DNA from 2 places in the Paraburkholderia steynii genome. Region 1 is predicted to be linked to the other one. Evidence: riboswitches for the same ligand, from Rfam matches in the RefSeq annotation. Region 1 holds a riboswitch; the other holds the start of a gene.
What was found. A riboswitch is a leader RNA that binds a small molecule or an ion and turns the genes downstream of it on or off. The one in region 1 is predicted to bind glycine.
Positions count from the first base shown of each region.

Region 2: linked by a shared signal. The riboswitch ahead of BLT65_RS26870 (D-amino acid dehydrogenase) and the one ahead of gcvT (glycine cleavage system aminomethyltransferase GcvT) in region 1 are both predicted to bind glycine.

Region 1 is NZ_FNDI01000007.1:174,102-178,526, forward strand. It holds gene gcvP (aminomethyl-transferring glycine dehydrogenase) at 1-292, opposite strand, end outside; gene gcvH (glycine cleavage system protein GcvH) at 360-740, opposite strand; gene gcvT (glycine cleavage system aminomethyltransferase GcvT) at 844-1,962, opposite strand; glycine riboswitch at 2,051-2,190, opposite strand; glycine riboswitch at 2,242-2,355, opposite strand; gene BLT65_RS15075 (hypothetical protein) at 2,616-3,428, shown strand; gene BLT65_RS15080 (hypothetical protein) at 3,464-3,820, opposite strand; gene BLT65_RS15085 (oxidoreductase) at 4,102-4,425, opposite strand, start outside.
Region 2 is NZ_FNDI01000016.1:142,194-146,618, forward strand. It holds gene BLT65_RS26855 (branched-chain amino acid ABC transporter substrate-binding protein) at 1-398, opposite strand, end outside; gene BLT65_RS26860 (LysR family transcriptional regulator) at 544-1,467, shown strand; gene speB (agmatinase) at 1,479-2,456, opposite strand; glycine riboswitch at 2,754-2,844, shown strand; gene BLT65_RS26870 (D-amino acid dehydrogenase) at 2,991-4,268, shown strand; gene BLT65_RS26875 (LysR family transcriptional regulator) at 4,412-4,425, opposite strand, start outside.

The sequences.
Region 1 (4,425 bases):
AGCGGAACACCTGGTTCTTGTCCGCGAGTTCGCGCAGCGCGGCGAGCGCTTCGGCTTCGCTCTTCGGCTGGGCGAAGGGGCCGAGCGGCAGCGCGTCCTGGCGGCGAATCGTCTTCGGAATCACCGCGTCCATCAACGCGGCGCGCGACGCAAAGCCGAGGGCTTCGAGCATCGACTGCTGATCGGCCGTATCCGGGCCGATATGCCGTTCGGCGAAGGCGTCATGCACTTCGAGCGCGGCGAGCGAGAGAGGAGTGCGGTTCATCAGATGATCCGGGTGTTCGAGCTTCATGGAATGTTCCTGCTGGCGCGGCGTTCTTCTATCGTGGCGAACGCCGCGCCGGTCGTGAGTAAGTGGCTTATTCGCCGATCGACTTGCCGTACGCGGCGGCGTCCATCAGACGGTCTTCCGAGGCGCCCGCAGCCGGCTTGATCTTGAACAGCCAGTTGTCGTACGGCGCGCTGTTCACGGCGTCCGGCGTATCGGCGACGTTCGGGTTGGCCTCGATGATCTCGCCCGAAACAGGGGCGTAGATATCGGACGCAGCCTTCACCGATTCGATGACGGCGACGGTATCGCCTGCCGAGACGGTCTGGCCCAGTTGCTGCACTTCGAAGAAGACGATGTCGCCGAGCGCTTCCTGCGCGTGGTCGGTGATGCCGACCGTCAGCGTGCCGTCTGCTTCGGTGCGGACCCATTCGTGCGATTCGGTGTATTTCAGATCGGCCGGGATGCTCATCGGATGCTCCTATGCGGTAATTCGGTTGATTTAAATGATGGGACGCACGCGACGATTTCGTGTCTGTCCGGTGTCTGTCTCGTGACGCTCATCGTGTGACCGATCAGCCGACGAGCACTTTGCCGTTGCGCACGAATGGCAGTTTAACCACGCTGGCGGGAAGTGCCTTGTCACGGATCTGAACGTGGACGACGTCGCCCGGCTGCACGCCCTTCGGCACGCGCGCGAAGGCGATCGATTCCTGCATGGTCGGCGAGAACGTGCCGCTCGTGATTTCGCCTTCGCCAGCGGGCGTGACGACCTTCTGGTGCGCGCGCAGCACGCCAGCGGCCTTGCCGTTGTCCTTGTGCAGGATCAGGCCGACAAACGACGCCTGCGAACCGTCCGCTTCGAGCTTCGCGCGGCCGATGAAATCGCGCGGCGCGGTCAGATCGACCGTCCATGCGAGGCCGGCGTCGAGGGGCGACACGTTGTCGTCCATGTCCTGGCCGTACAGGTTCATGCCGGCTTCGAGGCGCAGCGTGTCGCGCGCGCCGAGACCGGCGGGACGCACGCCTTGTGCCTGCAGCGCGTTCCACAGCGCTTCGACGTGATCAGCGGGGACGATGATTTCGAAGCCGTCTTCGCCCGTGTAGCCGGTGCGCGCGACGGTCAGCTCGCCAAACGGCGTCTCGGTGACGCGCGCGGCGTTGAACGGCTTGAGGGCTTCGCTGGCAGCGCGAGCGTGGGGCACGGTCGCCCACACTTTTTCGCGCGCGTTCGGACCTTGCACGGCGACGATCGCGTAGTCGCGGCGCGGCTTGATGGTCAGGCCAAAGCCTTGTTCGTCATTGAGCTTGTTGAACCACGCGACGTCTTTCTCGGCCGTGCCGGCATTCACGACGACGCGGAAATGATCTTCGCCGAAGTAATAGACGATAAGATCGTCGATCACGCCGCCTTCGGGGTTGAGCAGGCAGGAGTAAAGGGCTTTGCCCGGGGCTTGCAGCTTGCCGACGTTGTTCGCCAGCGCGCGCTCGAAGAAAGCGCGTACGCGCTCGCCCGTGAAATCGACGACGCACATATGGGATACGTCGAACATGCCGGCGTCGGTGCGCACGGCGCGATGCTCTTCGATCTGCGAGCCGTAATTGACGGGCATGTCCCACCCGCCGAAGTCGACCATGCGGGCATTGAGCGCACGGTGCGTGGCGTGGAGCGGGGTGTGTTTGAGTTCGATCATCGGGGCCTCGGGGCGTCGCTAAACAGGAAAGGCCATGCGGCGAAACCCTCGCGGCCTGATCCCATCTCGGGCCAACGAGCGATAACTGCATGCCCCCTCTGTCCTCGATACCTGAGAGATTGCGCTGCCGTCAGCGAGTGCTGTCAGCGTGGCGCGCGCCCCTTCGGTGGGCAGCCTGCGCGTGCGGCTTAATGCACGGCGCTACTGCCGCTCTCCAGAGTGCGAAAAACGGGCGCTCATTCGAATGAGGTCACTATGACCAGATGACGAGCGGGTTTTTCGACGCGGTCGGTCCTTTTGCCTGAGAGTTTGCGGGTGTGCCCCTTCGGCGGCGCTGGCTGCTGCACGTTTCAGAAAACGACAGCGGACGGCGCGCTCTCCCGACGCGTGCGGCGAATGTACGCGAGGGCCTGAGGCTTGTCAATTCGAGCCCGTGAGGCCGCGCGGCTACGGCCCTGCGGCGGCGACGGATGCGGCCCTGGCGTCAAAAAAAGCGCTCTATGTTGGCCAGCGCTCACGGGCCGGGTCGCGCGTGATCGATGGAATTGGTGCCGAATACGCTGCCTGCTTGGGCAATTGCATTGCAAAGCAGCATCGGATACTTGCACATAGGCACCATGCGGCCTTTGTTTCCCAAACTCTCCGTTCTACCCATGAGCAAAGCGCACATCTACCAGATCTACTATTCGGAGCAAACCCGAAGCAATCTGGACAAGGGCTTCATTCCCCTCGACAACGTGGGTCAACGGCCGGACTGGAGCGAATACTGGCCGATCCGCAATTTCCTGCTCAACAACGACCTGGACGACGACGCGCTTTACGGCTTTCTGTCGCCGAAGTTCGCGTTGAAGACAAATCTCGAAGCGAGCGACGTTCACGCGTTTATCGCGAGCGTGCCGGAATCGACGGATGTCGTTTCGTTTTCGCCGTTCTTCGACGCCAGCGCATTGTTTTTGAACGTGTTTCAACATGGCGCGCTCGAGCATCCGAACGCGTGGCCGACTTTTGTCGAAGTCGCCGCGCTACTGACGCCGAGCGTCGATCTCAACACGCTGGTCATGGATTCGTCGAACACGGTCTTTTGCAATTACTTCGCTGCGAAGCCACGGTTCTGGCGGCACTGGCTGCGCCACGCCGAGATTGTCTTCAACGTCGCAGAGGCCAACCGGACCCCGCTCGCGCATGCGCTCAACTCGGGCACGCGGCACAACCTTCGAGAGTCGCCGGTGAAGGTGTTCGTCACTGAGCGTCTGGTCTCGCTGCTGCTCGCGACCGACCGAAGCTGGCGGACGATGTCGTACAACCCGATTGTCTTGCCGCTCCTCTATCAAAAGGCGCTGAAGGTCCCACAGGAACTGGTGATGCTCGATGCGCTCAAGCAGTCGGCCATCGCCACGGGGCGCGCCGAGTATCTCACCGTGTATCAGCAACTGCGGGAACGTGTCATAGCGGCGGCGATGGCGTGAACCGGGGCGGCACGCCGCCGCGTCTAGCGATTGCGTTATCGGTTGATCGCCGCCGACGCCGTATCCAGTTCCTCATTTAGCGCGCGCTGTTCGTCGCCGGAAAGTCCGCCGGCGTGTTGCGCAGCCATGTCGTGCGCTTCCTGGCGGATCGTGCCCAGACGACGATGAAGGGCGCCGCCTTCGGGCGGTGGGTAGTAGCCCTGGCTGACGCGGGCGTCGATGTGGCGGCCCATGTTGTCGATGCGGCCGTCCACCTGTTCGAGGCGCTTCACGGCCGCTTCATGCGGATTCGGCGCGGGACGCGGTTGAGCCGTTTGCTGCGGCGCGACCAAGCACGCCGCCAGCGACGACACCAGCGCGCAACAGCCAAGCGCGCGAACGATACGTTGCATAGGGTTCTCCTTTGTGATGGGGCCGTCTCGCTACGGTCCGTGTGCCCTGCGAGGCGGTTCGTACGGGTAGCAACGGCCGTCGAGCGGCGCGCGATGACGCACCACCCGACCATTTTTTAACTATCGATTGGCTGCAATCGGGGCGTCAGCCAAGGTTTTGCGTTCTGCAGAACCCTTGAAGGCGCAATGAAGGGCGCGACGACGATTTGTCCGTCAGCCAAGGCTGTGCGTTTTGCAAAAGCCTTGAGGGCGCATTGACGGCCGCAGCGGCGAACCAGCCGTCAGACGCCGCGCTTGAACGGCAGCCGTACGCCTTCCTGTTCGCTACGATTCGCAAGTTCGATGATCGTCATCACATCGACGGCGTCTTGCGCGCTGACCGGGAACGCGACGCCGTCGTGAACCGATGCCGACAGCGCCCGGTAGAAATCGACATAGACGCCATCGCGAGTCGGCAATTCACGCTCGACTTCCTGCTCCCCCTCGAGCAAGCGCAACGTGCCCGCTGCGTTGCCACCCCCGAAACCGGCATCGCCGGGACGCAGCCCGGCCTTCAACTGGTCTTCCTGTGTATCGAGCCCGACCTTCGCATAGCTACCACGCGT
Region 2 (4,425 bases), on a different contig from region 1:
GACGGGTTCGATGCGACGGTCGCCATCACGATTCCCGCGACATTCACCAGGCTTGAAATCGGAATCGCGACGCCCGAATTGAAAGGCCCAAAGATGACCTTCACGTTGTCGTCGACGAGGCGCTGCGCCACTGTCATACCGGTACGCGGATCGGCGGCATCATCTTGCGAGACCAGTTCGAAGCGGGTCTTCCGGCCGCCGATCACTAGCCCCTGGGCATTCAGACGCTCGATCGCCATCCTGACGCCGTTTTCGTCGTCCTTGCCAATGGCAGCCTGCGGGCCGGTCAAGGGACCCGTCAAGCCGATTTTCACCACCTGCTCCTCCGTCGCCGCGTGCGCCGACACCATGCTCAAAGCGGCTGCCGTCAACCATGCACCTGCGTTCAATTTTTTCATCGCGCTCTCCTCACATCGGTAAGTATCAAGTCGCCCTGCCTCCGCAGGCAGTTGACAGCAATTCTGTGTAGCCAAATTCCCCAATAAAATGCACCATTGATGAAACACATTTCGGTAATTTCCGAAGTAACCGAGGGACCGCGCGATGCAAGTTCAGGACACAGATCTCAAGCTGTTGCGGATCTTCGAAACCATCGTCCGTTGCGGCGGCTTCGCCGCAGCGCAACCTATTCTCAACATTGGCGCATCGAGCATCAGCGAATACATGTCGCAGCTGGAGACACGCCTCGGACTACGATTGTGTGAGCGCGGACGCGCGGGTTTCCGGCTGACAGACGAAGGCGCGGAACTGCACGCCGCCGCACAGCGTCTGCTCGGCGCGGTCGATACGTTTCAGATGGAAGCAGGTACGTTGCGCAATCAGCTTTCTGGTGTATTGCGCTTCGGCATGATCGAAGCAACGTTGACCGACAAATACTCGCCGCTGCCGACAGCGATCCGGGAGTTCGGCCAGATGGCGCCCGACGTCCGTCTGCATGTGCAGATCGACACACCTGGCAGCATGGAGCAGCACGTGCTGGACGGGCGCCTGCATCTGGCCGTGGGGCCGTTTCCCGCGCAGATTCCCGGTCTCGATTACTTGCCACTTTATAGAGAGGAGCAGGGGCTCTACTGCGCATCGACCCACTCGTTGTACGAGCGGGCAGGCGGCCGTGTCCCGTTGTCGGTTATTAGCAAGCAACGGCTCGCTGCGCGTGCTTACCTCGGCAGCCAGGAACTCAAGCTACTGCACATGGCACAGGCCGCGGCCTCGGTCGACAACGTCGAAGGCCGCGCGATGCTCATCCTGTCGGGCAACTATGTGGGCTTTCTGCCGCCTCACTATGCGCAGCCGTGGGTCGACAGCGGACTACTGGCGCGCATCGATCCTGAGCACTATGTGACTCATCTGGATTTTCAGATCATCACGCGCAAAGGCGCCGAATCGGCGCGCGTCGTGCAGGCTTTTTGCAACCAGCTGCGAGCGGCGGCCAGGAAAGTCAACCGGGCCACACGCAGCAGCAAATAGCTAAAGAGAACTTAGCGGGAAAGGTTTCGTTTGACTTTGCGCTGATGCATCACGCGGCCAATCGTATTCAGCAGCAGTTGCGCCGCGAGGATCGACGTCGAGCCCGAATGATCGTAGTCAGGTGCGACTTCCACGAGGTCGATGCCAATCACGTCACCCTGCTCAGCAAGGCCAGCGAAGAGTTCGAGTCCTTCGTAGTACAGCAGGCCGCCGTGGCTCGGCGTACCCGTGCCGGGCGCGATCGACGGATCGAAGCCATCGATATCGATGGTCAGGTAATATCGCACGCCCTTCGGGATACGGTCCAGGACGCCCTGGATGCCGAGGCGTCGAAGGTCGCGCACCGAGATAATGTCCGAGCCCATCTCGCGTGCCTGGGCATAGCCCTCGCGCGCAGTAGACGACACGTTGCGGATGCCGATTTGCGTCATGCCCGATACCACGCTTTTTTCCGCCGCGCGCCGCAGCGGATTGCCGTGGCCATGGCGTACACCATGGCGCTCGTCGACGAAATCGAGATGGGCGTCGATATGGACGATGTGAAACGGCTCCTGACCTTCGAATGCATTGATGCACGGAATGTTGATCGAGTGATCGCCTCCCATCACCACCGGCAATGCGCCCGCCGCCAGGATCTTGCGCACGCCGTACTCGATGTTGGCGTGACTCTTCTCCGTGTTGGTATGCACCATGTCCGCATCACCGATATCGACAATGCGAACTTCGTTGCTGGGCAAATACACGACGTCGTCTTCGAAGTCATACGCGCCGCCGTGTCCGAATGAGAACAGCGTCGACGCATCCCGGATCGAGCGCGGACCGAACCTTGCACCCGCCCGCCACTGCGTACCGCAGTCGAAAGGAGCGCCCATCACCGCGACATCCGCATCAATTTTGTCCCAGTCAAGACACAGCGGAGACTTCGCGAACGTGCAGATTCCAACAAAGGGCAAATTAAGCCGACCGGTTTCGTAGCTGTTTTCAGACATGATATTGCACTCGTCCCAGTTGTTCGTTCAGATAGGTACGGCGCACAGGGCGCCCTCATCACCGCCGCAGCGCCGTCCGTTGTGACAGGCAGGCGGTGCATCTGGAACGGAGTCTAGGCAAACAAATTCGACGGAAAAATGCCAAAAATCAGAAACACACTTCGGGATAATCCGAAGCATTTGCGGGCACATCCAGATCGCGATAGAGCCGCTATGCACCCGAGCGGGAAGTTGACTGCCGTCTATTTGAAAAGACTTGAGTTCGCTTCTTTGAGGTAGTAGTCTTGCGCTGTTCTACAACGAAGCACGGGAGAGATCGTCCATCCGCGACGACGCCGACGGAGCAACCGCCCCGGAAACTCTCAGGCAAAAGGACCGTGCAGCGAGAACATCTGGAGAGCGGCGCATGCGCGCCCACCGAAGGGGAGCTATTACCGTAACCGGTATTAGCGAAACTCTCAGGTACATGGACAGATGGGGCATTGACGCCGGTAATCATCGGCCGGCGATGCTCAACTAACACTGGACCATGTCATGTCCCATATTGCCATCATTGGCGCCGGAATTACGGGCGTCACCACTGCTTACGCCCTCGCCCGTCGTGGTTACCGCGTCACCGTTCTCGAACGTCATCGCTACGCGGCAATGGAGACGTCATTTGCCAACGGCGGCCAACTATCGGCCAGCAACGCTGAGGTGTGGAACAGCCGCTCCACCGTGCTGAAAGGCCTGCGTTGGATGTTTAGCCGCGACGCTCCGCTCCTCATGAATCCGAGACCGAGTTGGCACAAGTACAGCTGGATCGGCGAGTTCCTGCGCCAGATTCCGAACTATCGCACCAACACGATCGAGACGGTGCGGCTAGCCATCGCTGCACGTGAGCACATGTTCTCGATCGCGGAGCGGGAGCACATCGATTTCGACCTCGAAAGACGTGGCATCTTGCATTTCTATGCGACCCGCAAGGAGTTCGACGCCGCGACAAAGGTCAATGCATTGCTACGTGAAGGCGGTCTTGAGCGGCGCCCAGTGACACCCGACGAAATCCGCGCGCTTGAGCCGGCGCTTCATGGGCAGTTTCACGGCGGCTTCTTCACCGAGTCGGATTCGACCGGCGACATTCACAAGTTCACGCGTGGGCTTGCTGAAGCCTGCGTGCGTTTGGGTGTCGAGTTCCGCTACGACACGAGCGTGCAGTCCATTTCCGAGGCCGCAGACGGTGAATTGAGGGTTGCTTTCGCGCACGAAAATCAGACTGATACGGAAAGCTTCGACCGGGTAGTGATTTGTGCGGGTGTCGGAAGTCGTGCGCTAGCCGCGTATGTGGGAGATCACGTGAACGTCTATCCGGTGAAGGGTTATTCGATCACTGTGTGCCTCGACGACGCAGAAAGCCAGCACGCCGCGCCTTGGGTCAGCCTGCTTGATGACAACGCCAAGATTGTCACCAGCCGTCTCGGTGTCGATCGCTTCCGTGTTGCTGGAACGGCTGAATTGAACGGCCTGAACCGTGACATCCGTTCGGATCGAATCCAGCCCCTCGTCAATTGGACACGCGCGCATTTCCCGGACATGTCGACGGCGCGCATTATTCCGTGGGCTGGCCTGCGCCCCATGCTGCCAGGCATGCTGCCCAAAGTGGGCGCCGGTCGCCGACGCAACATTTTCTACAACACTGGACACGGGCATTTGGGGTGGACCCTCTCAGCAGCGACTGCGGAAGCTGTTGCAGAACTCGTGGCCGGTAGTATGCCTAACTTAATGAGCGTCAAGCCCGCGAGAAAGCGAACAGGCCTGCCGGTCAACGTCTGATAAGCGTTTTCAGCCGACAGCACAGGCCCCGCGCGACGCGGGGTCTCGAGTTTTTAAGAGGTCGCCCATTCCGGCTAACCAACCCATCCCGTTCGAGTCTCCCGCACCGCGTCGCGCTCAAACATGACATGGCGCGAGACAGATCACTCATCCACGG